Regions from separate parts of the Vogesella amnigena genome, predicted to be linked through region 2. Evidence: predicted binding sites of a transcription regulator. Region 2 holds the regulator's gene; each other region holds the start of a gene.

Region 1 (7,147 bases), on a different contig from region 2:
CTGCTGCTGGTCACCCGCCGTGCCGAACTGGGCGCACGGTTGGCCGCATTCGAGACCGCGTTCAATGGCCTGTTCGCCCACGCGGTGGACAACAGCGGCGGGCTGAGCTGCGTGTCGCTGTCCGGAGCCGAGCACGTCACCGTGCTGCGCCACATGGGGGTGTACGACTTCGAATCGCTGGCCGTGGGCCAGGCGGTGAGCACGGTGCTGGGCAAGGCTGGCGGCACGGTGCTGCGGCTGGAGGACGACGGCGTGTTCCTGATCATCCGCCGCAGCTTTGCCGACTACCTGTGGCTGCTGCTGCGCAAGGTAGCCAAGCCGTACCGCTTTGCGGTGGCGCAGCTGCCGCCGTTGTCGAAGAACGCGCTGCTGCAACTGCTGGACCCGAAGACCGTCGCCACCAGCAGCAAGAAAGTGCCAGCCTGACCCCGGCCGTACCAGCCACGGTGTATCGGTGGCCGGTAACGGCAGGCAACAGGCGCCATGACAGCCTTGCGGCCAACATGGCCTTCACGCCCGGCCAGCGCTGGCAGTTCGCAGCGCTGGCCGGGCGTTGCTATTGCCAACACAGGCTGCCGCCCAGCGGGCAACGGGGCCCGGAGCAGCAAAAATGCCGCTCACTCGCCATAGTGAACGGCATCAGGCGGCACAGGATTGTTTGCGACGCTAGGCAGTGCGATTACCAGGGCACATGCCCACCAGGGTAAACAGCAGCCAGAAGGCCTGCGACACGAATGCGGCCAGATTGAAATCAAAGGACAGGGAGTACAGGCTGCAGACACAGCCGGCAATATTCAGGCAGGCATAACTTTTCGCCGTCATCTGCAGCTTGCGCAACTGCACCAGTGCATAGGCAATGACATAGCACGCGGAGCCAAACAGCCCAACCAATACATGTAGTTCCATGGCTTTCTAACGGGGCAGCGCAAAAAACCTCCTGCTTTCGAGGCGCCCTGCGCGCATTACTGGCAACAATATTCGCAGGTTTGCCAGCGATGGCAATGCGAACCTCCCCACGACATACAAACAGACAAGAATCTGCTCAAGAATCGGCGCTGCCGGACATGGCAGCGAAACCAGTATTCCGCGCCAGTTCAGGCATGGCAATACGGCACAAGACGTAGTTCTTGCGACCAGTCGCCATGCATCACAGCCAGCACAGCCGGAAGGTATCGATTTGCGTGAATACTGCGCCCGCCAGGACGCAAAAAACCCGCAGAGCCTTGCGCCATGCGGGTTTTTTACAACTGCATACTTCACTGTCTGTCGCTGTGGTGCCCCGGGCCGGGGTCGAACCGGCACAACCGTAAGGTCGAGGGATTTTAAGTCCCTTGTGTCTACCAATTTCACCACCGGGGCAGTGAGACAGGGGGGCGATTCTAGCCGAAATGCCCGCTGCCCGCCAGCCACCTGCGGCGGCGACCAGCCCGGCGGAGTCAACGCTGCAGAATCGCCGTCACGCCCTGGCCGCCGGCGGCGCAGATGGAGATCAGGCCGCGGCCGCTACCCTTTTCCGCCAGCAGCTTGGCCAGCGTGGCCACTACCCGGCCGCCGGTGGCGGCAAACGGGTGGCCGGCGGCGATCGAGCTGCCGGCCACATTCAGCCGGCTGCGGTCGATGCTGCCCAGCGCCGCCGGCAGGCCCAGCCGCTCGCGGCAGAATTCGGCGGATTCCCAGGCAGCCAGCGTGCACAGCACTACGGCGGCAAAGGCTTCGTGGATTTCGTAGAAGTCGAAATCCTGCAAGCTCAGGCCGTGTTTCTGCAGCATGCGCGGCACGGCGTAGGCCGGCGCCATCAGCAGCCCCTCGCGTTCATCGACAAAATCCACCGCTGCGGTTTCGCCGGCCACCAGCCAGGCCAGCACCGGCAGGCCGTTGGCCGCCGCCCATTCTTCGCTGGCCAGCAGTACGGCCGAAGCGCCATCAGTAAGCGGCGAGGCATTGGCCGCGGTGATGGTGCCTTGCTGACGATCGAAAGCGGCCGGCAGGCTGGACATTTTCTCCAGCGAGCTGTCGGCACGCAGATTGTTGTCGCGCTGCAGACCGTGGTACGGCATCACCAGATCGTCGAAGAAACCGCGCGCGTAGGCGGCGGCCAGGTTGCGGTGGCTGGCCAGTGCCAGCTCGTCCTGCGCCTGGCGGCTGATACCGTAGCGTTGCGCGGTGATTTCGGCATGCTGCCCCATGGATTTGCCAGTGCGCGGTTCGGCATTGGCCGGCAACTCCGGCAACAGATGCGCCGGCTTGAGAGCGCGTAGCAGGTGCTTGAGCCGCTGGCCGCCGCTGCGCGCGGCGTTCAGGTCCATCAGCGCCCGCTGCAGGCCACGATGCGCCGCTACCGGGGCATCGGAGGTGGTATCACTGCCGCAGGCGATGCCGGCATCGATCTGGCCGAGGGCGATCTTGTTGGCTACCAGGATCGCCGCTTCCAGCCCGGTGCCGCAGGCCTGCTGTACATCGTAGGCAGGGGTCGCCGGATGCAGGCCGGACGACAGCACGCATTCGCGTACCAGGTTCCAGTCGCGGGCATGTTTCATCACCGCCCCCCCCACCACCTCGCCCAGCAGCTTGCCGTGCAGGCCGTATTTGTCCACCAGCCCTTTCAGGGTGTCGGTGAGCATGGTCTGGTTGGAAAGCTGGGCATAGGCAGTGCCGGAACGGGCAAAGGGAATGCGGTTGGCCCCGACGATGGCCACCCTGCGGGGAGTTGCGGTAAGCATGTGTGTACGCCTCGTGTTGTCTGTGCTGTACCTGCATTAGGCAGCAGGCTATCAACACAGTTAAACATTCGTTTGAATTTTACACAAGCATGCTTGCCACCAGCACTGCCTCAGGCCGGTTGTGGCTGAAAGCAGCGCCAGCCATTGCGCCCGGCGGCCTTGGCCTGGTACAGCGCGGCGTCTGCCTGCTGCAGCAGCAGGTCCTCGCTGCACCCGCCATCATTGGCAAGACTGATGCCGGCAGAAAAACTCAGCCCACTCAACTCTCCATCGTGGCTCTGCAGGCGGATGCCCGCATAGGCGGCCTGCAATTTGCGCAACAGTGCCGCCACCTGCTCGGCATTGCGCTGCGGCAGCACTAGGCAGAATTCCTCGCCACCATAGCGGGCCGCAATGTCCTCCGGCTGCAGCAGGCCGATGAACAGCGCGCTGAACTGTTTCAATACGGCATCGCCCACGGCGTGGCCGTGCTGATCATTCACTGCCTTGAAATGGTCCAGGTCGATCAGCACCAGGTGCAGTGGCTGCTGCTGGCGCTCGGCGCGCTGCAGCTGCTGCGGCAGGCGCTGGTGCAGGTAGCGGCGGTTGTACAGCCCGGTCAGCGGGTCGCGGCTGGCCTGCTCGCGCAGTTGCGTCTGCAGCTGCTCCACTTCGGCCATGCGTGCGGCCAACTCCAGGTTGAGTTGATGCAGGGCATTGCGCGCCACCTCCGCCTCCCCCTGGCGGCGCAGCGCCAGGTCGCGCTCGTAGGCGACCCTATCCGCCGCCAGCTTCAGCTGCAGCGTGCGCTGGTGGAAAAAGCGGTAGCCCAGAAATACCAGCGCGAACAGCAGCACCGACATCACCCAGTACACCGACAAGGCGGAATCGCGGTACAGCATGGCGCGTTGCTGCCAGGCGCCGGAGCTGTCGCCGCCCAGCGTCATCACGCTGCGATCGGCCAGCAGGAAGGATAGCCACAGAAACGCCAGCACCCCGGCCAGCGACGCCAGCGCTACCAGCAAGCCCCAGCGCGTAGCCTGCGGCTGTGGGGCCGGCTGCGGCCAGTGCCGCTGCCGCCAGCGCTGCAGTCGGGACGTGCACAGCAGCAGCAAGGGGCCGCAGCTGACCACCGTCTGCAGGAAATTGCCGCTCCACCAGCCCTGCCACACCTGGAACGCCCCCATGGCCGACAGCTGGTTGGTATAACTCCAGATAAACGAGCCGGTAGCGCTGGAGACGCCGGAAATGAAACAGACCGAAATGAAGAACAGCAGCGAGGACAGCGAGGACGGCACGTAGCGCACATTCACGTGCTGGTACACCAGTGCCAATACCAGCAAGCCCAGCGGATTGGCGCAGGAGAACAGCAGCGCCCAGCCCGGTGACAGGCCGGAGAGTATGGCCACGGTCAGAGTGGACAGGTAGGCCAGCGGCGCGCCCCAGGCATAGCCGAACCACAGTACCCACAGCGTGCTGATGGTCAGCGGCGGGTAGATGCTGAGCACGAAGCTCAGCTCGCCCAGGCGGGCATTGAAGCCGTACCAGCCGCCATACAGCTGCACCATGGCCAGCCACAGACAGGCAGCCAGCGATAGCAGCCAGCCCATCAGCAGATGCCAGCGTGCCGGGCCGGTAGCCGCGGTGTGCCACGCAGACAAGGGCAACGGCTGGTAGACGCCATCCGTGCGCTGGGTCTTGTCATCTGGCATCACTACGGTTTTCCCTGAAAACATGTCTTGCGTTTCGATAATTAGATTTGATCAATATACGTTGCGCCCAACTGTGGCGACAAGCTGTCTCACCGGACAAGTCCCTGCTCCAGTCAGGGGCATGCTGCACCAGCATGACGCCCGTATTGCGGCAGCCCGTGCGCATGCCTTATTTCGGGGCAAAATCCCGCCAGCTTGAATGTTTTTTTGTTGCCGCCCACTGGCACAGGCCTTGCTGAACTGTTGCTGACAATGAACAGCAGGAGAACGCGCCATGCATGCCCTGACCTTGCCCGAAGCGCACCATTACGACGAAATGCTGCTCGCCAGCGGCGGCATCCGCCCGCATTACCGCGACTTTGCCCACTGGCTGCACTCGCAGTCGCCGCAGACCCTGGCCCGCAAGCGCGCCGAAGCCGACCTGATGTTCCACCGCGTCGGCATCACCTTCGCCGTGTACGGCGACGATTCCGGCGCCGAGCGACTGATTCCCTTCGACAGCGTGCCGCGCATCATTCCCGCCAGCGAATGGCGCACGCTGGAGGCCGGCATGCGCCAGCGCGTTACCGCGCTGAATGCTTTCCTGCACGACATCTACCACGAGCAGCACATCGTAAAGGCCGGCATCATCCCGGCCGAGCAGGTGTTCTCCAACAGCCAGTACCAGCCGGCGATGCAGGGGCTGGACCTGCCGCACCGCATCTATGCGCACATCACCGGCGTGGACGTGATCCGCCACAACGACGGCAACTTCTACGTGCTGGAAGACAATCTGCGCGTGCCCTCCGGCGTGTCCTACATGCTGGAAAACCGCAAGATGATGATGCGGCTGTTCCCGGAGCTGTTCGCCAGCCACGCGGTGGCGCCGGTGCAGCACTACCCCACCCTGCTGCTGAACACCCTGCGCCACGCCAGCCTGGCGGAAAACCCCACCGTGGTGGTGCTCACCCCCGGCCACCACAACAGTGCCTATTTCGAGCACGCCTTCCTGGCGCAGCAGATGGGCGTGGAGCTGGTGGAAGGCCAGGACCTGTTCGTGAAGCACAACCGCGTGTACATGCGCACCACCGCCGGCCACAAGCAGGTGGACGTGATCTACCGCCGCATCGACGACGCCTTCCTCGACCCGCTGGCCTTCCGCGCCGACAGCATGCTGGGCGTGCCGGGGCTGTTGTCGGTGTACCGCAGCGGCGGCGTGATCCTGGCCAATGCCATCGGCACCGGCGTGGCGGACGACAAGTCCATCTACCCCTATGTACCGGACATGATCCGCTTCTATCTGAGCGAGGAGCCGCTGCTGCAGAACGTGCCCACCTGGATGTGCCGCCGCCCGGCGGAGCTGGACCACGTACTCAACAACCTGGCCGAGCTGGTGGTGAAGGAAGTCCACGGCGCCGGTGGCTACGGCATGCTGATCGGCCCGGCCGCCAGCAGCGCCGAGATCGAGGACTTCCGCCAGCGCATTCTTGCCGACCCGGCCAACTACATTGCACAGCCCACGCTGTGCCTGTCGTCCTGCCCCACCTTCGTGGAAGCCGGCATTGCGCCGCGCCACATCGACCTGCGCCCCTTTGTCCTCTCTGGCCGCGAGATCAGCATGGTGGCCGGCGGGCTGACCCGCGTGGCACTCAAGGAAGGCTCGCTAGTGGTGAACTCGTCCCAGGGCGGCGGCACCAAGGACACCTGGATACTGGAGGACTGATCATGATGCTCTCGCGCACCGCTTCCCAGCTGTACTGGATGAGCCGCTACATGGAGCGCGCCGAAAACCTGGCGCGCCTGCTGGACGTGACCCACAGCCTGTCGCTGCTGCCGCAATCCCGCGGCGGCGCCGACATTGCCGCCGCGCTGGCCACCACCGGCGCGCTGGACGCCTGCCGCGCCCGCCACCCGCAGCTTGCCGCCGCAGACGTGCTGCACTTCATGACCTTCGATGCGGCCAACCCGGCCAGCATCATCAGCTGCCTGAAATACGCCCGCGAAAACGCCCACGCCGTGCGCGGCAAGATCACCGGCGAGATGTGGGAGAACATCAACGCCAGCTGGCTGGAGGCACGGCTGATGGCTGCCGAAGGCCGCCCGCTGGCTGGCTTCTTCGACTGGGTGAAGGAGCGCTCGCACCTGTTTCGCGGCACCACCTACGGCACCATTCAGCGCAATGACGCGTTTTCCTTCATTCGCCTGGGCACCTTCCTGGAGCGCGCCGACAACACCGCGCGGCTGATCGACGTGAAATCGCACCTGGTGGGCCATGAGCTGGACGACAGCGCGGCGGATTTCTACCTGTGGGGCGCGTTGTTGCGCTCGCTGGGCGCCTTCGAGGCCTACCATGAGCTGTACCGCGACAGCCTCAGCGCACGGCGCGTGGCCGAGCTGCTGATCCTGCGCCCGGACGTGCCTCGCTCGCTGCGCGCCTGCGTGGACGAAATCGCCGAACTGCTGCCGCGCATCCAGGGCGATACCGGCCACCGCGCCAAGCGATTGGCCGCCACCCTGCATGCCGAGCTGTGCTACGACCAGATCGACAGCATTCTCGCCGGCGGGCTGCACGCCTACCTGGCGCAGTTTCTCAGCCAGATCCACGCACTGGGCGATGCGGTGCACGGCGCCTATCTGGAGGCAGCATGAGCGAATTGATCATCCGCGAGGCGACCCCGGTCGATGCCGCCGCCATCTGCGCCATCTACAACCCCTACATCGAGTACACCACCATTTCCTTCGAGGAGAAGCCAGTGA
Region 2 (7,147 bases):
ACCTGCGCCAGCCCGACGCCGAACACCAGGTGACGCATGGCCTTGAGCTTGGCCAGCGAGAACTCCAGGCCAATGGAAAACATCATGAACACGATGCCGATTTCGCCCAGGAACTCGGTTTCCGGCCCTTCCGGCACCAGATGCATCACCCCGGGGCCGGCCAGAAAGCCCACCACCAGATATCCGAGCATGGCCGGGACGCGCAGTTTGCGGCAGGCGGTTACCGCCAGCACCGCCACCAGCAACACCATCACTACAGGGAACAGGGAATGCATCGTGTCGGGAAACTCCTGGCGCTTTACCGCGCCCAAGCAAAAATTGCACCTACGGGACTGGGCCCGATTATAAGCTGATATAATTACCTTCTATGGATATTGCGCTCAAACAACAGCGTCTTGCGCTGGCACGCGAGGTGTTGCACACCGAAGCCGACGCCATCATCGCCCTGTCCGATCGGCTGGGTGATGACTTCCTGGCTGCCCTGGCACTGATACTGCAATGCAGTGGCCGCGTGGTGGTAACCGGCATCGGCAAGTCCGGCCACATCGGCAACAAGATCGCCGCCACGCTGGCCAGCACCGGCACACCGTCGTTCTTCATGCACCCGGCCGAAGCCGCGCATGGCGACCTGGGCATGCTCACCGAGCAGGATGTGCTGCTGGCGCTGTCCAACTCCGGCGAAAGCGCGGAAGTGGTGGCCCTGCTGCCGGCAATCAAACGCCGCGGCATTCCCATCATCGCCATGACCGGTCGGCCGCAATCCACGCTGGGGCGCGAAGCCACCGTGCACCTGGATGCGGCGGTGGAAAAGGAAGCCTGCACCCTGGGGCTGGCCCCCACCACCAGCACCACCGCCGCGCTGGCGCTGGGCGATGCCTTGGCGGTAACGCTGCTGGATGCGCGCAATTTCAAGCCGGAAGACTTCGCGCTGTCGCACCCCGGCGGCAGCCTGGGCCGCCGCCTGCTGGTACACATCAGCGACCTGATGCACAGTGGCGATGCGCTGCCGCAGGTATCGAGCGGCAGCTCGCTGAAAGAGGCGCTGCTGGAAATGACGCGCAAGGGTCTGGGCATGACCGCGGTGGTCGATGCCAGTGGCAGGCTCATCGGCATCTTTACCGATGGCGACTTGCGCCGCACACTGGACCAGACGCTGGACCTGGCCGGTCTTGCCATCGACGACGTGATGACGCGCAACCCGCGCACCATTGCGGCCAACCTGCTGGCGGTGGAAGCCGTCAAGGAAATGGAGCGCCGCAAGATCAACGGCCTGCTGGTGGTAGATCAGCAAGGCCGCCTTGCCGGCGCACTGAATATGCACGACCTGCTGAAGGCAGGCGTGGTTTAGGACCAGAACGATGCACCCGATTACCGAACTGGCCAAGCCGGTCAAGCTGCTGATCATGGATGTGGATGGCGTGCTCACCGACGGCCGCATCTTCATCACCGCCAGCGGCGAAGAGCTGAAGGCCTTCAATACCCTGGATGGCCACGGCCTGAAAATGCTGCAGTCCACCGGCGTGCAGCTGGCCATCATCACCGGCCGCGCCGCGCCCGGCGTAGCCCATCGCGCCCGAGGTCTGGGCATCGATCACTACTATGAAGGCGTGCACGACAAGCGCGCGGTATTTGCCGAGCTGCTGCAGAAAACCGGGCTGGATGCCAGCCAGTGCGCCTACATCGGTGACGACGTGGTGGACCTGCCGGTAATGTCGCGCGTCGGCTTTGCCGTGGCAGTGCCGGACGCGCCCAGCTTCGTGCGCCAGCACGCCCACTTTGTCACCGGTTGTGGCGGCGGCAACGGCGCGGTGCGCGAGCTGTGCGAACTCATCCTGCAGGCGCAGGGCAACTACGAACGCCTGATGGCGGCCTACCTGGCATGAAAACCCGCGCCGGCAAACTGTTCCCGCTGGGCCTGCTGCTGGGCATGGGCCTGCTGACCTCCTGGCTGGATATCCTCACCCAGTGGCAACAGCCGGCGCAGCGCGTACTCAACCCCAACCAGCCGGAATACACCATCGAGCAGGTCAGCGCCAAGCGCTTCGACGAGCAGGGCCGGCCTTGGCAGCAGTTGCACGCCGCCAGCATGTGGAAGCTGCCGCAAGCCGAAGCCGTGCATTTCACCGCGCCCGACCTGCAGCAATTCCAGCAAGGCACACCCGACTACCGCATCACCGCCAGCAGCGGCAGCTACCGCAAGTCGCTGGACATCGCCGATTTCAGCGGCCAGGTGCACCTGCAGCGCGCCAGCCAGAACGGCAAGGCGCCGATGCATCTGTATACCGAGGCGCTGCGCCTGGACAATCGCCAGCAACTGGCCTCCAGCCAGGTTGCCGTGCGCCTGGACTATGGCAGCTCGCAGATACGCAGTGTCGGTCTTATCTACAATCACCAAGCCGGACAGCTCAAGCTGCTGTCCCAAGTAAGGATGCACTATGTGCCATAACCTGAAGCTCGCCCTGCTGCTGGCTCTCAGCTGCGTTGCGGCCAACGTTCACGCCGAAAAAGCCGATAGCGGCAAGCCCATCGAACTGGCCGCCGACCGCGGCTCGCTGGATCAGAAACAGGGCATCAATATCCTGGAAGGCAATGTGGTAGCCACCCAGGGCACCCTCAGCATGCGCGCCGACAAGACCATCGTCACCCGCGATGCACAGGGCAACCAGACCCTGCAGGCCTTCGGCAGCCCGGCCACCTTCCGCCAGAAGGTGGATGGCAAGAATGAATACATCGAAGGCCAGGCCAGCCGTGTCGACTACACCAGTGCCAGCAACCTGGTAATTCTCACCGGCAAGGCACGCGTCAAGCGTGGCCAGGACCTGGTGACCGGCGAGCAGATCACTTACAACACCGTCAGCGAGGTGTACCAGGTAATGGGCAGCACTCCGAGCGCCAGCGGCACCCCCAAGGGCCGCGTCACCGTGATCCTCCAGCCCAAGCCGCAGGACAAGCCATGACGCAAAGCCGCCTGTCCATCCAGCATCTGAAGAAGACCTTCAAGAGGCGCACCGTGGTGCAGGACGTGTCGATGGACATCGCCAGCGGCGAAGTCATCGGCCTGCTGGGCCCCAACGGCGCCGGCAAGACCACCAGCTTCTACATGGTGGTAGGGCTGATTGCCGCCGATGCCGGCAGCATCACGCTGAATGGCGAAACCATCACCCACCTGCCCATCCACAAGCGCGCACGGCTGGGGCTGGGCTATCTGCCGCAGGAAGCCTCCATCTTCCGCAAGATGACGGTGGAAGAAAACATCCAGGCAGTACTGGAGGTGGCCGGCTTCAGCGGCGAGCTGCTGGACAAGGAGCTGGAACTGCTGCTGGACGACCTCAACATCGGCCACCTGCGCGAAAGCAATGCCATGGCGCTGTCCGGTGGCGAGCGCCGCCGCGTGGAAATCGCCCGCGTGCTGGCTACCCGCCCGCGTTTCATCCTGCTGGATGAACCATTCGCTGGCGTGGACCCGATCGCGGTGATCGACATCCAGAAGATCATTTCCTTCCTCAAGGAACGCGGTATCGGCGTGCTGATTACCGACCACAACGTGCGCGAGACGCTGCGCATCTGCGACCGTGCCTACATCATCTCCGAGGGGCGCGTGCTGGCATCCGGCCTGCCCACCGAGCTGGTCAGCAACGAACAGGTGCGCCAGGTCTACCTGGGCGAGCACTTCCACTTGTAAAGCGGCATGAAACAGACACTGCAACTCAAAGTCAGCCAGCACCTGACCCTGACCCCGCAATTGCAGCAGTCGATCAAGCTGTTGCAAATGTCCACCCAGGATCTTTCCACCGAGCTGGAACGCTACCTGCTGGAAAACCCGCTGCTGGAACGCGCCGATAGCGATGGCCCGGCCGAGCACGAGCAGCAGGCAGCGGCGGCCAGCGACACTCCCGCCGACAGCAGCAGTAGCGAGGAAGCGCCGCGTGAACGCGAGCGCGAGGAAATGGACCTCAGCGACTGGGGCAGCGGCGGTGGCGGCAGCGGCAGCCGCGATGACGACGACGAATTCGACCCCATCCTCAACACCCCCTGTCGCCCCACCCTGCGCGAGCACCTGGCAGCTCAGATCGGCGAACGTCCGCTGAGCCGCCGCGACAGCGCGCTGCTCACCCTGCTGATCGACGAGCTGGACGAAGACGGCTACCTCACCACCCCGCTGGACGAGTTTGCCGCCAGCCTGCCGCTGGAACTGGACATCGATACCGACGAGCTGGAGTACCTGCGCAAGCTGCTGCTGCAGTTCGAGCCGGTAGGGCTGGGCAGCCGCGACCTGGCCGAATTCCTGCAGCTGCAGTTGGCCGCATTGCCGGCTACTGCCCCATCACGCGAGCTGGCGCTGACGCTGGTGCGCGAACACCTGGCCCTGCTGGGCAACCGTGACTACGTGCGGCTAAAGAAGCTGCTGGCCGTTGGCGAAGCCGAACTGCGCGCGGCCCACCAGCTGATAGCCACCCTGCGACCGCGGCCAACCAGTGGCTTCGACCAGGGCGATACCCACTACGTGGTGCCGGATATCCATGTGATTCGGCGCAACGGTCGCTGGATTGCCCAGCTCAACCGTGGTGCCTTGCCGAAACTGCAGGTAAATCAACTGTATGCCGGCATGCTGCAGCAGCGAGACAGCAGCCACAACCTGGGCGGGCAACTGCAGGAGGCGCGCTGGCTGGTAAAAAACATCCAGCAGCGGTTTGACACTATTCTGAAAGTGTCGGAAGCTATCGTTGACAGGCAACAGGCGTTCTTTGAACACGGCGAAGTGGCCATGCGCCCATTGATTCTGCGCGATATCGCGGATGAACTCGGGCTGCATGAGTCGACGATTTCCAGGGTAACCACCCAGAAGTATCTGCTGTGCAGTCGAGGCCTGTTCGAGCTCAAATACTTCTTCGGCAATGCGCTGGAAACCGATAGCGGTGGCGAATGTTCCGCCACGGCGATCAAGGCGCACATCCGCCAGATCATCGATGCTGAAGACAGCAAGAAACCGCTGTCCGACAGTGCCATCGCCGACCGTCTCACGGCACAGGGCATACAGGTTGCCAGGCGCACCGTAGCCAAGTATCGTGAAGCTATGCAGATACCGCCAGTTAACCTTCGCAAAGCACTTTAACAACGAGTGCGAAGAAACCCCGGTACGGCCAGCCCGACCGTGCCGTTCACAGAAGGAGTCAGGGTATGAACCTCAAAATTACCGGTCTACACCTCGAAGTTACCCCGTCCCTGCGCGAGTTCATCGAGAGCAAACTGGAACGCATCACCCGCCATGTCGATAACGTGATCGGCATCACCGTGACGCTGTCCGTGGATAAACTGGTACAAAAAGCGGAGGTCAATGTGCATCTGGCAGGCAAGGACATTCACGTGGAGGCAACCGATGCCGACATGTACGCCGCCATCGATGCCCTGATGGACAAACTGGACCGTCAGGTACTCAAGTTCAAGGAAAAACAGGGGGAACATCGTAGCGCAGCGCCGCAGGCCAATGCCGCCGACGCCGCCCTGTAAATCAGGATGACAGCAAGATGACAACGGGAGCCACAGGCTCCCGTTTTTGCTGGCCACAACCACCCGCGTTGCTATGGAAAATGCCGGACTCAGCGTAGAATGGCCGACGTTTTTCTGCCCCCACAGACATCATGAGCTTGATCGGCAAAATACTTCCCCTGTCCCATGTTCTGGCCGACCTGGAAATCTCCAGCAAGAAGCGCCTGTTCGAACAGATTGGCCTCTTGGTAGAGAACAGCTTCGGCATTGCGCGCAGTGACGTGTTCGACAGCCTGTTCGCCCGCGAGAAGCTGGGCTCCACTGGCCTGGGCCAGGGCGTGGCCATTCCGCATGGCCGTATCAAGGGCCTGAAGGAAGCCACCGGTTTCTTCGTGCGCCTGAAAACGCCGATTCCGTTCGAAGCGCCGGACGGCAAGCCGGTAAACCTGCTGTTCGTGCTGCTGGTACCGGAACAGGCCACCGACCTGCACCTGCAGGTGCTGTCCGAGCTGGCGCAGCTGTTCTCCAGCCGCAGCCTGCGCGAAAAGATGTGCTGCGCCGACAACCTCACCCTGCACGCCATGCTTTGCGAAGACAGCTCCCATGCCTAATGTCACGGTCCGCCGCCTGTTTCAGGACAATCAGCACAAACTCAACCTTAGCTGGGTAGCCGGCAAGGCCGGTTCCGACAACCTGATTTCCAACGACGAGCAGCGGCCAACCCAGGCGCTGGTCGGTCACCTGAATTTCATTCACCCCAACCGGGTGCAGGTGCTGGGCCTGGCCGAGGTGGAATACCTGGACAAGCTGGAGCAGGCCGCCGCGCGTACCGCGCTGGACCAGCTGTTCCACAAGACCATGGCGGTGGTGATCGTGGCCAACGGCCAGACCGTGCCCAAGCTGCTGCAGGACTACTGCCAGAGCCACAGCGTGCCGCTGATGAGCACGCCGCTGGAAAGCCCCTACCTGATGGACGTGCTGCGCATCTACCTGGCGCGCGCACTGGCGGTTTCCACCGTGATGCACGGCGTATTCCTGGATGTGCTGGAAATCGGCGTGCTGATCATGGGTGACTCGGCCATGGGCAAGAGCGAGCTGGCGCTGGAGCTGATCTCGCGCGGCCACGGCCTGGTGGCCGACGACGCGGTGGAACTGTACCGCATCGGCCCGGAAACGCTGGAAGGCCGCTGCCCGCCACTGCTGCGCGACTTCCTGGAAGTGCGTGGCCTGGGCATCCTCAATATCCGTACCATCTTTGGCGAGACAGCGGTACGCCCGAAGAAAGTACTGAAGCTGATCATCCAGCTGATCAAGGCCAACGACCAGGCGATGCAGGCACTGGATCGCCTCAACATCCAGTCGGAAACCCAGGACATCCTCGGCGTTACCGTGCGCAAGGTAATCCTGCCGGTAGCCGCCGGCCGCAACCTAGCGGTGCTGGTGGAAGCCGCAGTGCGCAACTACATCCTGCAGCTGCGCGGCATCGACAGCACCCGCGAATTCATAGACCGTCACACCAACCTGCTCCGGGACCAGGAACATGCAGCTGATCCTGATTAGCGGCCTGTCCGGCTCCGGCAAGTCCGTCGCGCTGCGCGTGCTGGAGGATGCCGGTTACTACTGCGTGGACAACCTGCCGGCCACCATGCTGGCCGATGCC
Region 3 (7,147 bases), on a different contig from region 2:
GCAACGCGCCTATGAAATGAACTCGCGCGCCATCAAGACCTCCGACGAGATGCTGCAGCGGCTGACCCAGCTGTAATGCTGCAGGCTGCATAACCTTGTTGCCAGGATCGTCATCATGAACAAACTGCTGTTGGCCGCCACCACGCTGCTGCTGCTTGCCGGCTGCGCTACCCAGTCGGCACCGATTACCCAGCAGCCAATGAGCATGCGCCCGCAGCCACAGGCGGTGACGGTGCCGGCGGAGGGCTCCATTTTCCAGGGCGGCAGCTATCAGCCGTTTTTCGAGGACAAAGTGCCGCTGCGGGTGGGCGACATCCTGACGGTGACAGTGGCGGAGAACACCACCTCGTCCAGCAGCGAGGATACCGCCGGTAGCCGCGATGGCAGCATCGATGGTTCCATTGGCGCCAGCCTCAACCTGCCGTTCGTGCCGGGTGCGATCGAGAAGAAACTGGCCGGGACCAGCCTCTCCGGCAGCGGCAGTGCCAGCAGCAATGGCAGCAGCAGCAGCAAGAACAGCAGCAAGCTGCAGGCCACCATTACCGTGACGGTGATCGATGTCTACGCCAACGGCAACCTGCTGGTCAGCGGCGAAAAGCAGCTCAAGGTCAATGACGAGCACCAGTTTGTCCGTCTGTCCGGCGTGGTCAATCCGCGCGACATCAACCAGGACCGTACCATCGCATCCACGCGTCTGGCCGATGCCCGCATCGAGCAGGTCAGCCAGGGTCGCAGCCGGCTGTTCAACGATATTGGTTGGCTGCAGAAGATTTTCCTGACCCTGATTCCTTTCTGAGGCGGAATATGAGCATGAAAAAATGGTGCCTGGCACTACTGGCCTGCGCGCTGAGCATGAATGTGCTGGCGGCGCAGCGTCTGAAGGAGCTGGCAACGGTGGCCGGCGTGCGCTCCAACCCGCTGCTGGGCTATGGCCTGGTGGTGGGCCTGGATGGCAGCGGCGACAAGTCCAGCTCCTCGCCGTTCACTACCCAGTCGCTGGCCAATATGCTCAATCAGCTGGGTATCCAGGTGCCGGCGGGTACCAAGCTCGACCCCAAGAACGTGGCGGCGGTATCGCTGACCGCGGTGATGCCGCCGTTCGGCCGTCGCGGCCAGCCGCTGGACATTACCGTTTCCTCCATTGGCGACGCCAAGAGCCTGAAGGGCGGCACCTTGCTGATGTCGCCGCTGAAGGGCGCCGACGGGCAGATCTACGCGCTGGCGCAGGGTAATGTGGTGGTAGGGGGCGCGGGTGCGTCATCTGGCGGCAGCAAGGCGCAGGTCAACCAGCTCAGCGTTGGCCGCATTCCCTCCGGCGGCACCATCGAACGGGAGGTGCCGACTGCCTTCACCGGCAGCGAGGTGGTAATGCTCAATCTGCAGGAATCCGACTTCACCACCGCCAACCGCGTGGTGCAGGCCATCAACCGCGAGATGGGCGGCACGGTGGCGCGGGCGCTGGATGGCGCCACCCTGGAAGTGCGCGCACCGATGGACAGCGATAGCCGCATCCGCTTCCTGTCGCGGCTGGAAAACATCGCGGTAGAACCGGGGGAAGATACGCCGCTGGTAATCATCAACGCCCGTACCGGCTCCATCGTGATGAACAAGGCGGTAACGCTGGAACCGTGCGCCATTGCGCATGGCAACCTGTCGGTTACCGTCAGCAACACCCCCGGCGTCAGCCAGCCGCCACCGCTCAGCGGCGGCAATACCGTCACCACCAACCAGGCAAATATTGCCGTCAAGGCCGATGGTGGCAAGGTGCTGAACCTGCCGCGCAGCGCCTCGCTGTCGCAGGTGGTCAGCGCGCTCAATACCGTGGGGGCGACACCGCAGGACCTGGTGTCGATTCTGCAGGCCATGAAGTCTGCCGGGGCGCTGAAAGCCGATCTGCAGATCATCTGACCGGGCGTTCACCGTGTATTACGGGCCAGGCGTGGCGGGACTTGCGAGTGTCCGTTGCCCCTGGCCCGATTATTGCTGTACTAGGGCAGATTCCCAGGAGTTTGCCGTATGTCCGCCTCTTCCCTCAGCAACCGTCTGGTCATGGACCCGACTTCCACCGAGCGCATCGCCGAACAGTCCCGCAAGGACCCGAAAGCGGCGATGAAGGCGGTTGCCGGCCAGTTCGAAGCCCTGCTGCTCAACCAGCTGGTGGCTGCCATGCGCGAAAACCCGCTGGGTGGCGATGACGACTCCGCCGAGATGGACACCTTCCGCAATATGTACGACCAGCAAGTGGTACAGGGGCTGGTGGAGCGTGGCGGCATGGGGCTGGCCGACATGCTGAGCCAGCAATTGCTGCGGGCGGCAAATCTGTCCGACGGGCAGCAAGAACTGCCGCCGGCCTCGCTGCAATTGCCGCCGGTGGCCGCCGCCCGTGTGCAGCAGGCTTATGGCCAGGCGCCGCAGTTGGCCGCAGGCCAGGCTTCTGGCGCTACCGCTGCCGCCGATAGCCTGCCGGCAGACCGGCAGGGTTTTGTCAGCGCGCTGCTGCCACACGCGCAACGTGCCGCCGACAAGCTGGGCGTGGCGCCAGAGGTGCTGGTGGCGCATGCCGCGCTGGAGTCCGGCTGGGGCCAGCGCATGCTGCGCCAGGCGGATGGCCAGAACAGCTTCAACCTGTTCGGCATCAAGGCCGGCGGCAGCTGGCAGGGCGGCACGGTAGCCGCGCTCACCACCGAATACGAAGGCAGCAAGCCCAGAAAACAGGTGGAAAACTTCCGCGCCTATTCCTCGTATGCCCAGGCATTCGATGACTACGCACAACTGATTGGCAACAGCTCCCGCTATCGGCAGGCCCTGAACCAGGGGAGCGATTTCGGCGCCTACGCCACGGCGTTGCAGCGTGGTGGCTATGCCACCGATCCGGCCTATGCCAGCAAGCTGCAGGCAGTCGCCCGCCATGTCGCGGCACTGTAAGACTTCAATTTGCGCTGCTATTGCCGATATAAAGCAGTAAGGAGAGTTCGATGAATTTGCTGAACCTGGGCGCCAGCGGCGTTGCCGTTGCCAGGGTGAACCTGGAAGCCGCCAGCCATAACATCAGTAACGTGAGTACCGAAGGCTATTCGCGTCAGGTGGTGTCGCAGAATGCGCGTCTGCCGCAGTACAACGGCTTTGGCTTCCTGGGGCAGGGTGCGGATGTCGCCAGTATCAGCCGCATGTTCGACCAGTTTGTCGAAGTGGAGCTGCGCACCACAACCTCCAATATCAGTTCGCTGCAGGCGCAGAAAAATGCGCTGGGCACCATCGACAACATGCTCACCGACAGTTCCACCGGCATCATGGCCTCGGTGCAGCAGTTCTTTACCGCCATGCAGACCGCCGCGGCCAACCCGACCTCCATCGCTACCCGCCAGGTGGTGCTGAGCGAGGCACAGGCGCTGGTGGACCGCTTCCAGACCACCAATAGCCAGATCGAGGAACTGCGGCAGAACCTGCGCAGCTCGGTGGAAGTGAACGTTGCGCAGATCAACACGCTGTCGGAAAGCCTTGCCAAGATCAACCGCGAAATCACCATCCTGTCCGACGGCAACAAGATCCCGAACGATCTGCTGGACCAGCGTGACAAGCTGGTGGTGGACCTGAACAAGCTGGTGAACGTCAACGTGGTGCAGTCCAGCAATGGCAGCTACAACGTGTTCCTGGACAACGGCGGTGCGCTGGTAGTGGGGGGCGATCACTCCACGCTCTCTACGCAGACAACTCAGAGTGCCATCAACGTGTTCCTGGATACCCAGTACGCGCAGCCGGTGCAGTTGCTGTATTCCGATCTGAAGGGTGGCACCTTGCACGGCAACCTGCAGTTGCTGGAGCAGGATATTCCCCGCGTGCAGATCGATCTGGGCAACCTGGCGATCGAGTTCACCGATGCAGTCAACCGTCAGCACGCGCTGGGGGTGGATCTGACCGGGCAATACCAGCCGCAGCAGACACAGAACACTACCGCGCTTGGCTCCTGGGTGGCGCAGACCGGCGGTCTGTTCCAGGATCTGGGCGAGGAGCGGCTGACTGCGGAACTGGCCACCAATATCACCGACGAAGCGCTGGCGATGCGGCTGGCGATTGATCACATGTCGGTAAAGGTGGGCAACCCGGCACAGCTGGCGATGGCATCCGGGGTGATTGCCGTGCCGGCCTACAATGCAGACGGCACCGTGGCCAAGCCGGTGATTTCCTCGGTATGGCAGGAGGCCTATCTGCATAACGACAATGCCACCCCCTTTACCGGCAGCGAGCCCAATGCCCGGCTGAATGAGGTACTGCCGCCGCCAGCTACCATCCAGATTCCATTCGATGCCAGTACCAATCCGGTATTCGGCACCCCGACGGCATCGGTGGCAGGCTATACCTTTACCGCTATCAGTAAATCCAGCTCGCAGCAGGGGGTGTGGGAGTTCGAAATGACGGCTCCTGCGCCGGGTGGTGAGAAGGTCAAGCTGGCGTTCAAGGCTGAATCGCTGCCATTGACCGGTACCCAGTCGCTGACCATACGCGCCCGGGACCCGGCCAATGACGGTATTGCCGGCATGGATAACAGCAATATGCTGGCCATCAACGCGCTGCAAGCCAAGCCGATTCTGGCCAGTAGCAAGAGTGGCGCCACATCGCTATACCCCAAGATTACCGACCCCGGTTTTACCCGCACGGCCACCATGGAAGTGTACTTTGCACAGACCGTGAGCTATGTCGGCAGCCGCGGCAGCATTACCGGTGTGCAGTTGCAGGCGCAGCAGAACCTGAATCTGGAAGTCACCAAGAAGAAGGAAGGCCTGTCCGGGGTGGATCTGGATGAAGAGGCGGCCAACCTGGTGCGCTTCCAGCAGGCCTACCAGGCATCCAGCAAGGTGATCCAGGTGGCGCAGGAAACCTTCCAGTCCATTCTGGATGCCGTTGGTTAAGCAGAGGATTTGTCATGAGAGTGAGTAATGCAACCCAGTTCAGCCTGGGGGTGTTCTACATGCAGCAGAAGCAGCAGCGGCTGCAGAACCTGTATGAGCAGATTTCATCCAAGCAGCGGGTAATTACCGCCGCGGATGATCCGTCTGCCGCTTCGCTGGCGATCGAAGTCTCTGCCACTGCCAGCCGTAATGATCGCTATGTCAGCAATGCCAAGCTGGCACATGACCAGCTGGCCATCACCGACAGCACGCTGCAGAGCGTGGCGGACACCATTACCCGTATCCGCGAGCTCACCATTCAGGCTGGCAAGCCGGCGCTGTCGGATACCGACCGCTCGGCCATGCGCAGTGAGCTGGTGGAAGTCAGCAAGAACCTGGTGGGGCTGCTCAATGCCACCAGTGCCGAGGGCAACTTCATTTTTGGCGGTACAGCCACCGAGTCGAAGCCGTTCGATATCGTATGGGAGCCGGCTATCCAGATCACCTACCAGGGCAACGCCCAGCGACAGGAGGTGGCGATTGGCTCATCCCGTACCCTGGCACTGACCGAGCCGGGCAACCTGGTGGCGGGCGATAGCAGCGTCATTCCCGCACTCACCACCGCCCTGCCGGCGGTGGCGGCCAACCCGCCGACGGTGCCCACTGCCTTGCCGGCGGTGACCACCGATCGTGATGCCTTCACCCCTGGCAATGAGCTGTTCCAGGCCATTTCCCGGCTGGACGAGTTGTTGCGGGTGGGCGAGAACAATGCCGCCAGTACTGCGGCATTCGATCGCATGCTGTATGAATCCCGCCAGAATACGGCGGGTGCCATTACTCCCAACCCGTTCAAGGGCTATGAAGATTTTGCCGCCAGGGCCGACTGGAATATCCCGGATCCGCCAAACCCGGACAGCGGCACCGCCTACTACGCCAAGGGCATGGAAGAGGTGTTGAAAGGGCTGGATGTCGGCTTCGAGCAGGTGGTGTCGGTGAACACCATCATCGGCTCGCGCATGAATGCGGCAGACACGGTGGAAAACATCGGCCGTGACCAGGCCATCAACTACACCTCGCGTATCGAGCAACTGGTGGGGCTGGATGACGACGGTTATGTGCAGGCCATTTCCGAGTACCAGGCGGCGCTGACGGCCCTGCAGGCCTCGCAGCAGACCTTCTCCAAGATCGGCGGCCTGTCGCTGTTCAACTACCTGTAATGCGGCCAGCCAGGCTGAGGTAAAAAGACCGTGAGCCGGTGCTTGGTGGTATGATGCCGCCCTTTGTCGGCATGGCTGTGGGAGAGATATGGAAACGGTGCGTCTGTCCAAGCGCCTGGCGGAAATGGGCGTGTGCTCGCGTCGCGAAGCGGATGTCTACATCGAAAAAGGCTGGGTGAAGGTCAATGGCGAGGTGGCCGTGCTGGGGCAGAAAGTCGGCCCGGACGACCAGATCGTGGTGACCAAGCAGGCGTTGGCCGCACAGGCGCAGCGCGTCACCATCCTGCTCAACAAGCCGGTGGGCTATGTCTCCGGCCAGGCTGAAGACGGCTACCAGCCGGCGGTGGTGCTGATCCGTCCGGAAACGCACTGGAGCGGCGACAGCAGCAATACCCGCTTCTCGCGCGACCATCTCAAGGGCCTGGCGCCGGCCGGTCGGCTCGATATCGACTCGGTTGGCCTGCTGGTGCTGACCCAGGATGGCCGTGTGGCCAAGGAAATCATTGGCGAAAATTCCGAGGTCGAAAAAGAGTACCTGGTGCGGGTGGAGGGCGAATTGAGCGCCGAAGGCCTGCGCCTGCTGAACCATGGTCTGTCGCTGGATGGCGAGGCGCTGCAACCGGCCAAGGTGTGGTGGCAGAACCAGGATCAGCTGCGTTTCATCCTGCGCGAGGGCAAGAAGCGCCAGATCCGCCGCATGTGCGAGCTGGTGGGCCTGCGCGTGGTGGGTCTGAAGCGTATCCGCATCGGCAATATCATGCTGGGCGACCTGCCTACTGGGCAGTGGCGCTACCTGTCGGCGGACGAGGGCTTCCGCTGAGAATTGCGGCCAACTATGAACAAAAAAACCTGCCAGTCGGCAGGTTTCAGAGTGTTGACAAAGTCCTTTTGCCCCGCAAAAGGACTTTGTTTTGTAAACAGGAAGGCTGCCGACTCAAGCGCTTGGCTGGAGCGGCCCGGCTTTGCCGGGTCCGGTAATGCATAAATGGGTAGTTTGTCAGCAGCCTGAAACCTGCCATCCGGCAGGTTTTTTTGTTTATGGGG
Region 4 (7,147 bases), on a different contig from region 2:
TACGCGGGCGCCCTGCGACGGGATGTCCGCCAGCTGGCAGACGGCTTTCCAGTTACTCATGTTGGATCCCTCCATGCGGCCTGGGGCCACGAAAATCTTTGCTGCCACGAACCCCACGAAAGACACGAAAGACAAAACACGGCAGGGAAGGCCCAGTCGCAACCACTGCCATTTGCGCGGCCTCAACAAGCAGAACTGCCCCTGCTTTCGTGCTTTTTCGTGGTTTTCGTGGCCAATTCAACTCACACCGTCAGCGGCGCGAACTCGTGTTTCGCCACGCCCTTGCTGTAGCGCTCTGCCCACGGGTCCTGCTCGAAGGACAGCGCAAAGCGCAGCCGTGCGTACAGCTCGTTGCGGCCAACCTCGTCCTGCAGTACGCGCTGCTTGATGTAGTCCATGCCCACGCGCTGCAGGTAGTGCACGGTGCGCTCCAGGTAGAACGCCTCCTCGCGGTACAACTGCAGGAAGGCGCCGCTGTACTCCATCACCTCCTCGCGGGTCTTCACCTTGCAGAAGAACTCGGCCACCTCGGTCTTGATGCCGCCGTTGCCGCCGATGTACAGCTCCCAGCCGGAATCCACGCCGATGATGCCCACGTCCTTGATGCCGGATTCGGCGCAGTTGCGCGGGCAGCCGGACACCGCCAGCTTCACCTTGGCCGGGCTCCACATGCCGAACAGGTCTTTTTCCAGGTCGATGCCCATCTGGGTGGAATCCTGGGTGCCAAAGCGGCAGAACTCGCTGCCGACACAGGTTTTTACCGTACGCAGGCTCTTGCCGTAGGCGTGGCCGGACGGCATGTCCAGCTCCTGCCACACCTTGGGCAGGTCTTCCTTCTTCACGCCCAAGAGGTCGATACGCTGGCCGCCGGTCACCTTCACCATCGGGATCTGGTACTTGTCGGCCACGTCGGCGATGCGGCGCAGCTCGGACGGGTTGGTTACCCCGCCCCACATGCGCGGCACCACCGAGTAGGTGCCGTCTTTCTGGATGTTGGCGTGCACCCGCTCGTTGATGAAACGCGACTGCGGATCATCTTTCGCCTCGCCCGGCCAGGTGGAAATCAGGTAGTAGTTCACCGCCGGGCGGCAGCTGGCACAGCCGTCCGGGCTGCGCCAGGCTAGCTCGCGGAAGGTGTCGGCCAGGGTGATCAGGTGCTTGTCGCGAATCGCCTGGCGCAGCTGGCCGTGGGTCATGTCGCTGCAGCCGCAGATGGCTTTCTCCGACTTGGGCTTCACGTCGGCGGCGCCGCCCACGCAGTTGATCAGGATCTGCTCCACCAGCCCAGTGCAGGAGCCGCAGGAGCTGGCTGCCTTGGTGTGCTTCTTCACGTCGTCCACCGTGAACAGGCCCTTCTCCTGGATCGCCTTGACGATGCTACCCTTGCACACGCCGTTGCAGCCGCACACTTCGGCCTCGTCCGGCATGCTCATGGCGCGGTTCTGGCCGGCATGGCCGGTGTCGCCGATGGCGCCCTCGCCCAGCATCAGCTGGTCGCGGATCTCATGCACGGCATGGCCTTCGCGAATCAGGCGGAAGTACCAGCCGCCATCGGCGGTGTCGCCGTACAGGCAGGCGCCCACCAGCTTGTTGTCCTTCACGATCAGCTTCTTGTACACGCCGCCCATCGGATCGGACAGCATGATCTCCTCGCAGCCGTCGCCGCCCATGAACTCGCCGGCGGAGAACACGTCGATGCCGGTAACCTTGAGCTTGGTGGAGGTGGCCGCCGGCACGTAGCGGGCAATGCCGTAGTTGGCCAGATGGTTGGCCGCAACCTTGGCCATGTCGAACAGCGGCGCCACCAGGCCGTAGCTCACGCCACGATGGCTGACGCACTCGCCCACGGCGTAAACGCGCGGGTCGAAGGTCTGCAGGAAATCATTCACCACCACGCCGCGGTCGCAGTACAGGCCAGAGGCTTCTGCCAGGCTGTAGTTGGGGCGGATGCCCACCGCCATCACCACCAGATCGGCCGGCACCGCGTCGCCATCCTTGAAGCGCACCGCACACACGCGGCCGCTCTCGCCCTGTACCAGTTCGGCGGTCTGCTTCTGCAGCAGGAACTTCAGCCCCTTGGCCTCCAGGCTCTGCTGCAGCAGGCGGGCGGCGGTCTTGTCCAGCTGGCGGTCCAGCAGCCATTCACCCAAGTGCACCACGGTCACTTCCATGCCACGTGCCAGCAGGCCGTTTGCCGCTTCCAGGCCCAAGAGGCCACCGCCGATCACTACCGCGTGGCGATGGCTGCTGGCGGCGCTGATCATCGCCTCCACATCGGCAACATCGCGGAAGGTCACTACCCCCGGCAGGTCCTTGCCCGGCACCGGCAGGATGAACGGGCTGGAGCCGGTGGCCAGCAGCAGGCGGTCATACGGCACGCTGGTACCGTCGGCAGCGCGCACCACGCGGCGGCCGCGATCGATGTCCACCACCGGTTTGCCCAGGTGCAGGGTAATGCCGTTGTCGGCGTACCAGTCCACATCGTTGAGCATGATTTCCGGCAGCGTCTGCTCACCGGTAAGCACCGGCGACAGCATGATGCGGTTGTAGTTGGCGTGCGGCTCGGCGCCGAACACGGTGATGTCGTAGGCGTCCGGAGCCAGCTTGATCAGCTCCTCCAGCGTGCGCACCCCGGCCATGCCATTGCCCACCATGACCAATTTCTGTTTGTCCATTGTGTTGCTTTCCTTTCCTGCCGGCTGCGCCGCTGCGGCCTTGCTACAGCACAGTCCAAAAGAAAAAGGTCCGCTGCCCGGAGTGGAATGCTCCGTGACAGCGGACCTCTTTGTCCCTACTTCCGCACCGCCATTGGCGCGAAAGACCTTTGCGTGTTTCAGTTCAGCAAGTGGCGTGCCAGCTTTAGCGGCCAGTTTTGAAGTAAGCCCACGATCTCGCGAGCAAAGGCGAGACAAGGCGAAATCGGCTGAGGAAGCGGAGTTTACAAGTAGTAAATGCGCATATCTGAGCCGAATTTAACGCCGTATCGCCGACGCGCAGCAGACCGTGCTCCGACTATTTGCGAGCCTTGCGGCCAAGCTCTGCCTTCGCTTGGTGCAGTGCGGCACGAAAACAGGGAATGTGAGCCAGGACTGTGCGGCCGGTAGCCGCTGGCGCTGCAACAAAAACCCCCGCTGTTTGGCGGGGGCTGGATACGGGCAATGTCGCTACACAGTGACTAGCGGCGACGCCAGCCATTCCACAGCGCAGTAATGATCAGCACCAGGAACAGCAGGCCGGTCCATGCCGGCATCGACTGCCCCAGGAAGGTCCAGCCAATTTCGGCACATTCGCCGCTGCCCTTGAATACCGTTTCCAGCAGCTGCTGCCACGGCAGCGTCTCCAGCATGAAGTCCAGCCCCGGCCCGCAAGCCGGCACCTGGTCCTTGGGCAGGTGCTGCAGGTAGACATGCCAGGCCGATACCGAGCCCCCTGCCAGCGCCGTCAGCGCCACCAGAGTGCTGGCCAGCCTGGCGCGCCACTGCTGCGGATTGAGCACGGCAAACAGTGCCGCGAGCACACCGGTGGCAATGATTCCCACCCGCTGGAAGATGCATAGCGGGCAAGGCTCCAGGCCCAGCACATGTTGGGCATACAAGGCAAAGGCCATGGCTGCCGCGCATAACAATGCAATGGCGGCAAAGCCCTGACGTTGAGTCAGATTCATGATTCCCCTTCAAGCAATAAGCAAAGACAATAATTGCAGACCATCAATATTCCAGAAAATTCAGCACCTCAACCTGGCGCGCCATGGCATCACGATAACCCAGCTCGATCAGCTCCTTGCAGTAGCCGGGTTCGAACAGCAGGTAGCTGGCAAGTACCGACCCTCGCTGGCGCATGGCGCCGGTACCACGCAGCAGGAAGCGCATTGCCGGCGGAAAACTTTGCACATGCTTATAGGCGATGGCTTCCAGCGACACACTCGGAGAAATATTAAACACATCCACCCGCTTCAGCGCTGTGCGGCCGCTGCTGCGCACATGTTCGTCGATCAGCGAGACCGTGTGATTGACCCGCGTCAGCCGTTCCATGTCGGCCGCCATGCTGTCAAAGAAGATGCTGTTGAGCAAGTGGCCGAATATCATCGCCAGCGTTGGCTTGTCGGCCTGCAGCCGTCGCTCCTGGCTGGGCCGGGTGGAGTTCAGCCCCACCACGAACAGTTTTTCCGCCCCCAAGTGCAAGGCTGGCGACAGCGGCGCCATCTGGCGGATGGCGCCATCGCAATAGAACCTGCCGCCGATGCTGGCGGCGGGAAAGATCAGCGGAATTGCCGAGGTGGCCATCAGGTGGTCGAGGCCAATGCGCTCGCGCACGCCGTGGCGCTGGTGCCGATCCCATTCGTCGATGCAGTCGGCGCCTTCGAAGAAGCTCACCGACTGCCCGGTACTGTAGCAGGAGGCTGTCAGCGCCAGCGCCCGCAGGTCGCCTCGATGAATGGACTGGGCAATGCCCTCGAACTGCACCGAATGCGACAGCAGCTCACGCAGTGGCGCGTTATCGAGAAAGCTGGGCGGGTTGTGCACCAGCTTGCCGCCGGTAAATACCGAGCCCCCCCACTGCAGAAAGGCCTGGGCAAAGAATGGCCAGTCGGAACGATAGATTTGCGGAACATGCAGCCCCTTCCACATCTTGGCCAGAAAGGCGGTGGCGCGGCGAAAATGCGTTGCCCCGGCAGCCAGCCCCACGGCATTGATGGCACCAGCCGAGGTGCCGCTGATGATGGGAAACGGATTACCACTGTTGCGCGGCAGCATGTGCGCCACCGCCATCAGCACCCCAACTTGATAGGCGGCGCGGGCGCCACCGCCGGCCAGTACCAGGCCCACTGCAGGCTTAGACTTGCTCATGACTCTCCCCTTTTTTTCATTATGGGACAGTATCAGCAGTTGCAAGTCATGCTTAATTACTGGGGCAAGTACAAATCAGGCCTCGCCTGCCACCATCATTTTTTCCAGCAGCACCGAGCCCATGTAACGGCTGCCCCGGCGGTCGATGTCATCGCCGATAGCCACGATGTGCTGCAGCATCTCGCGCAGGTTGCCGGCAATGGTGAACTCTTCCACCGGGTAGGCGATCACGCCGTTTTCCACCCAGAAACCACTGGCGCCGCGCGAGTAGTCGCCGGTCACCATATTGATGCCGTGGCCCATCAGCTCGGTAATCAGCAAGCCATTGCCCATCTGTCGCAGCAATGCTTGCAGGCCGCCAGTGGCGGTTGGCCGCACCAGCAGATTGTGCGAGCCGCCAGCATGGCCGGTGCTCTGCATGCCCAGCTTGCGCGCCGAGTAGCTGCCCAGGAAGTAGCCCTGCAGCACGCCATCCTTCACCAGCTCGCGCTCGCGAGTAGCTACGCCTTCCTCGTCGTAACAGCCGCTGGCCAGGCCACGCACCAGGAACGGGTCTTCGTGCACGTTCAGCAACGGCGATGCCACCTGGGTACCCAGCGAGTCCAGCAGGAAGCTCGACTTGCGGTACAGGCTGCCGCCACTCACCGCCTGCACCAGGTGCGACAGCAGGCTACCCGCCACCGGCGCCTCGAACAGCACCGGGTACTGGCCGGTCTTCACACGGCGGCCATCCAGCCGGCGCACGGTGCGCTCACCGGCCACGCGGCCAACCTCGGCAGCAGATAGCAAGTCTTCCGGGTGGCGTGCGCTGCTGTACCAGTAGTCGCGCTGCATGCTGTCGCCGCCGCTGGCCACTACCGCTGCCGACAGGCTATGGCGCGAAGTGGTCTGGCTGGCGACAAAGCCGCTGCTGTTGCCGTAGCTGTGACGGGTGACGTGGCTGGATACGCTGCCGCCTTCCGAATTACTGATGCGCGCATCCACCGCCCGCGCCGCATCCTCGCACTCGCGGGCGATATCGATGGCACGTTCCACCGGCAGGCTCCACGGCTGGTACAACTCCAGCTCGCGATCATTGGCGTGGTCGAACAGCAGCGCCTGGTCGGCCAGGCCGGCGCAGTCGTCCTCGGCGGTATAGCGCGCGATGTTCAGCGCCGCCGCCACGGTATCGGCCAGCGCCCGGTCGGAAAAATCGGAAGTGCTGGCATGGCCCTTCTTCTGGCCGATATACACCGTCAGCGATACGCCCTTGTCGCGATTGAACTCGATGGTTTCCACTTCGCCCAGGCGTACCGACACATTCTGGCCGCAACTTTCGGACACATCTGCTTCCGCTGCGGTAGCACCGCCATCTTTCGCCAGGCTGAGCATGCGGCCAACGATGTTTTCCAGGGTCGCTTCGCTATAAGAAAAAATTTGTTCCGACATATCCGCTTTCCGCTAGGTGCACGGCGCGCAGCTTGCTCAGGCGGCCGTAGCAGGGTGATTTCCGGTATCATACCAGCTTGACACTTTTCACAAGCTTTACCAATGGCCACTGATTACCTGAACGAAGACGACAACGGCCTGCCTCCAAGCCGTTCCCAGCTCAAGCGCGATAGCGAAGCCCTGCAGGAACTGGGCCGCGAGCTGACAGAGCTGCCGGCCGGCAAGCTCAAGAAAATGGAACTGGACGAGCATCTGCTGGTGGCCGTGCTCGACTACCAGCGCTTTACCGCCAACGGCGCCAAGCGCCGCCAGATGCAGTACATCGGCAAGCTGATGCGCGGCGTCGACCCGGCGCCGATCGAGGAAAAGCTGGCCGCACTGCGCGGCGATGCCAGCGCCCACACCAACTGGCTGCACCTGCTGGAACGCTGGCGCGAACGCATGCTGGAGGACGACAAGAACGTACAGCAGTTCATTGCCGAATTCCCCGAGGTGGACGTGCAGCAGCTGCGTACCACGGTGCGCAATGCGCGCAAGGAACGCGCCGAAGACAAGGCACCCAAGGCGGCACGCCAGCTGTTCCAGATGATCAAGGACCTGATCCCGCAGCAGGGCAAGCAGAAGAACGCGCCGGACGACGACTTCGACAACGAGGACGAACAGGCATGACACTGAAAATCGGGCTGGTGTCCATTTCCGATCGCGCCAGCCAGGGCGTATACGAAGACAAGGGCATTCCGGCACTGGTGGACTGGCTGACGCTGGCGATCAGTTCCCCATTCACCACCATCACCCGCCTGATTCCGGACGAGCAAGCCGAGATCGAAGCCTCGCTGCGGCAGCTGGTGGACGAAGAAGGCTGCCAGCTGGTA

The links. The regulator sigma-54, encoded in region 2, starts transcription at its own class of promoters, with help from an activator protein. The targets are predictions, from matches to a motif close to CTGGCACGCTTCATGCTT.
Positions count from the first base shown of each region.
Region 1: ACFOKJ_RS07065 (circularly permuted type 2 ATP-grasp protein) is a predicted target of sigma-54. The motif match lies at 4,632-4,649, and genes of this name have one in related genera.
Region 3: flgJ (flagellar assembly peptidoglycan hydrolase FlgJ) is a predicted target of sigma-54. The motif match lies at 1,969-1,986, and genes of this name have one in related genera.
Region 4: nirB (nitrite reductase large subunit NirB) is a predicted target of sigma-54. The motif match lies at 2,840-2,857, and genes of this name have one in related genera.

Region 1 covers NZ_JBHRYH010000016.1:3,887-11,033, forward strand. The annotation lists gene ACFOKJ_RS07040 (sarcosine oxidase subunit gamma) at 1-426, shown strand, start outside; gene ACFOKJ_RS07045 (CBU_0592 family membrane protein) at 667-906, opposite strand; tRNA gene ACFOKJ_RS07050 (tRNA-Leu) at 1,273-1,359, opposite strand; gene ACFOKJ_RS07055 (acetyl-CoA C-acetyltransferase) at 1,437-2,720, opposite strand; gene ACFOKJ_RS07060 (sensor domain-containing diguanylate cyclase) at 2,831-4,411, opposite strand; gene ACFOKJ_RS07065 (circularly permuted type 2 ATP-grasp protein) at 4,686-6,113, shown strand; gene ACFOKJ_RS07070 (alpha-E domain-containing protein) at 6,116-7,039, shown strand; gene ACFOKJ_RS07075 (arsinothricin resistance N-acetyltransferase ArsN1 family B) at 7,036-7,147, shown strand, end outside.
Region 2 covers NZ_JBHRYH010000023.1:23,034-30,180, forward strand. The annotation lists gene ACFOKJ_RS11730 (cation:proton antiporter domain-containing protein) at 1-275, opposite strand, end outside; gene ACFOKJ_RS11735 (KpsF/GutQ family sugar-phosphate isomerase) at 368-1,348, shown strand; gene ACFOKJ_RS11740 (KdsC family phosphatase) at 1,359-1,883, shown strand; gene lptC (LPS export ABC transporter periplasmic protein LptC) at 1,880-2,446, shown strand; gene lptA (lipopolysaccharide transport periplasmic protein LptA) at 2,436-2,957, shown strand; gene lptB (LPS export ABC transporter ATP-binding protein) at 2,954-3,682, shown strand; gene ACFOKJ_RS11760 (RNA polymerase factor sigma-54) at 3,689-5,113, shown strand; gene hpf (ribosome hibernation-promoting factor, HPF/YfiA family) at 5,179-5,508, shown strand; gene ACFOKJ_RS11770 (PTS sugar transporter subunit IIA) at 5,640-6,098, shown strand; gene hprK (HPr(Ser) kinase/phosphatase) at 6,091-7,047, shown strand; gene rapZ (RNase adapter RapZ) at 7,028-7,147, shown strand, end outside.
Region 3 covers NZ_JBHRYH010000009.1:159,607-166,753, reverse strand. The annotation lists gene flgG (flagellar basal-body rod protein FlgG) at 1-76, shown strand, start outside; gene ACFOKJ_RS04315 (flagellar basal body L-ring protein FlgH) at 116-796, shown strand; gene ACFOKJ_RS04310 (flagellar basal body P-ring protein FlgI) at 811-1,908, shown strand; gene flgJ (flagellar assembly peptidoglycan hydrolase FlgJ) at 2,017-2,925, shown strand; gene flgK (flagellar hook-associated protein FlgK) at 2,976-4,907, shown strand; gene flgL (flagellar hook-associated protein FlgL) at 4,922-6,103, shown strand; gene ACFOKJ_RS04290 (pseudouridine synthase) at 6,192-6,923, shown strand.
Region 4 covers NZ_JBHRYH010000046.1:30,936-38,082, forward strand. The annotation lists gene nirD (nitrite reductase small subunit NirD) at 1-60, opposite strand, end outside; gene nirB (nitrite reductase large subunit NirB) at 243-2,675, opposite strand; gene ACFOKJ_RS15850 (disulfide bond formation protein B) at 3,176-3,664, opposite strand; gene ACFOKJ_RS15855 (patatin-like phospholipase family protein) at 3,708-4,847, opposite strand; gene pmbA (metalloprotease PmbA) at 4,923-6,275, opposite strand; gene yjgA (ribosome biogenesis factor YjgA) at 6,378-6,944, shown strand; gene mog (molybdopterin adenylyltransferase) at 6,941-7,147, shown strand, end outside.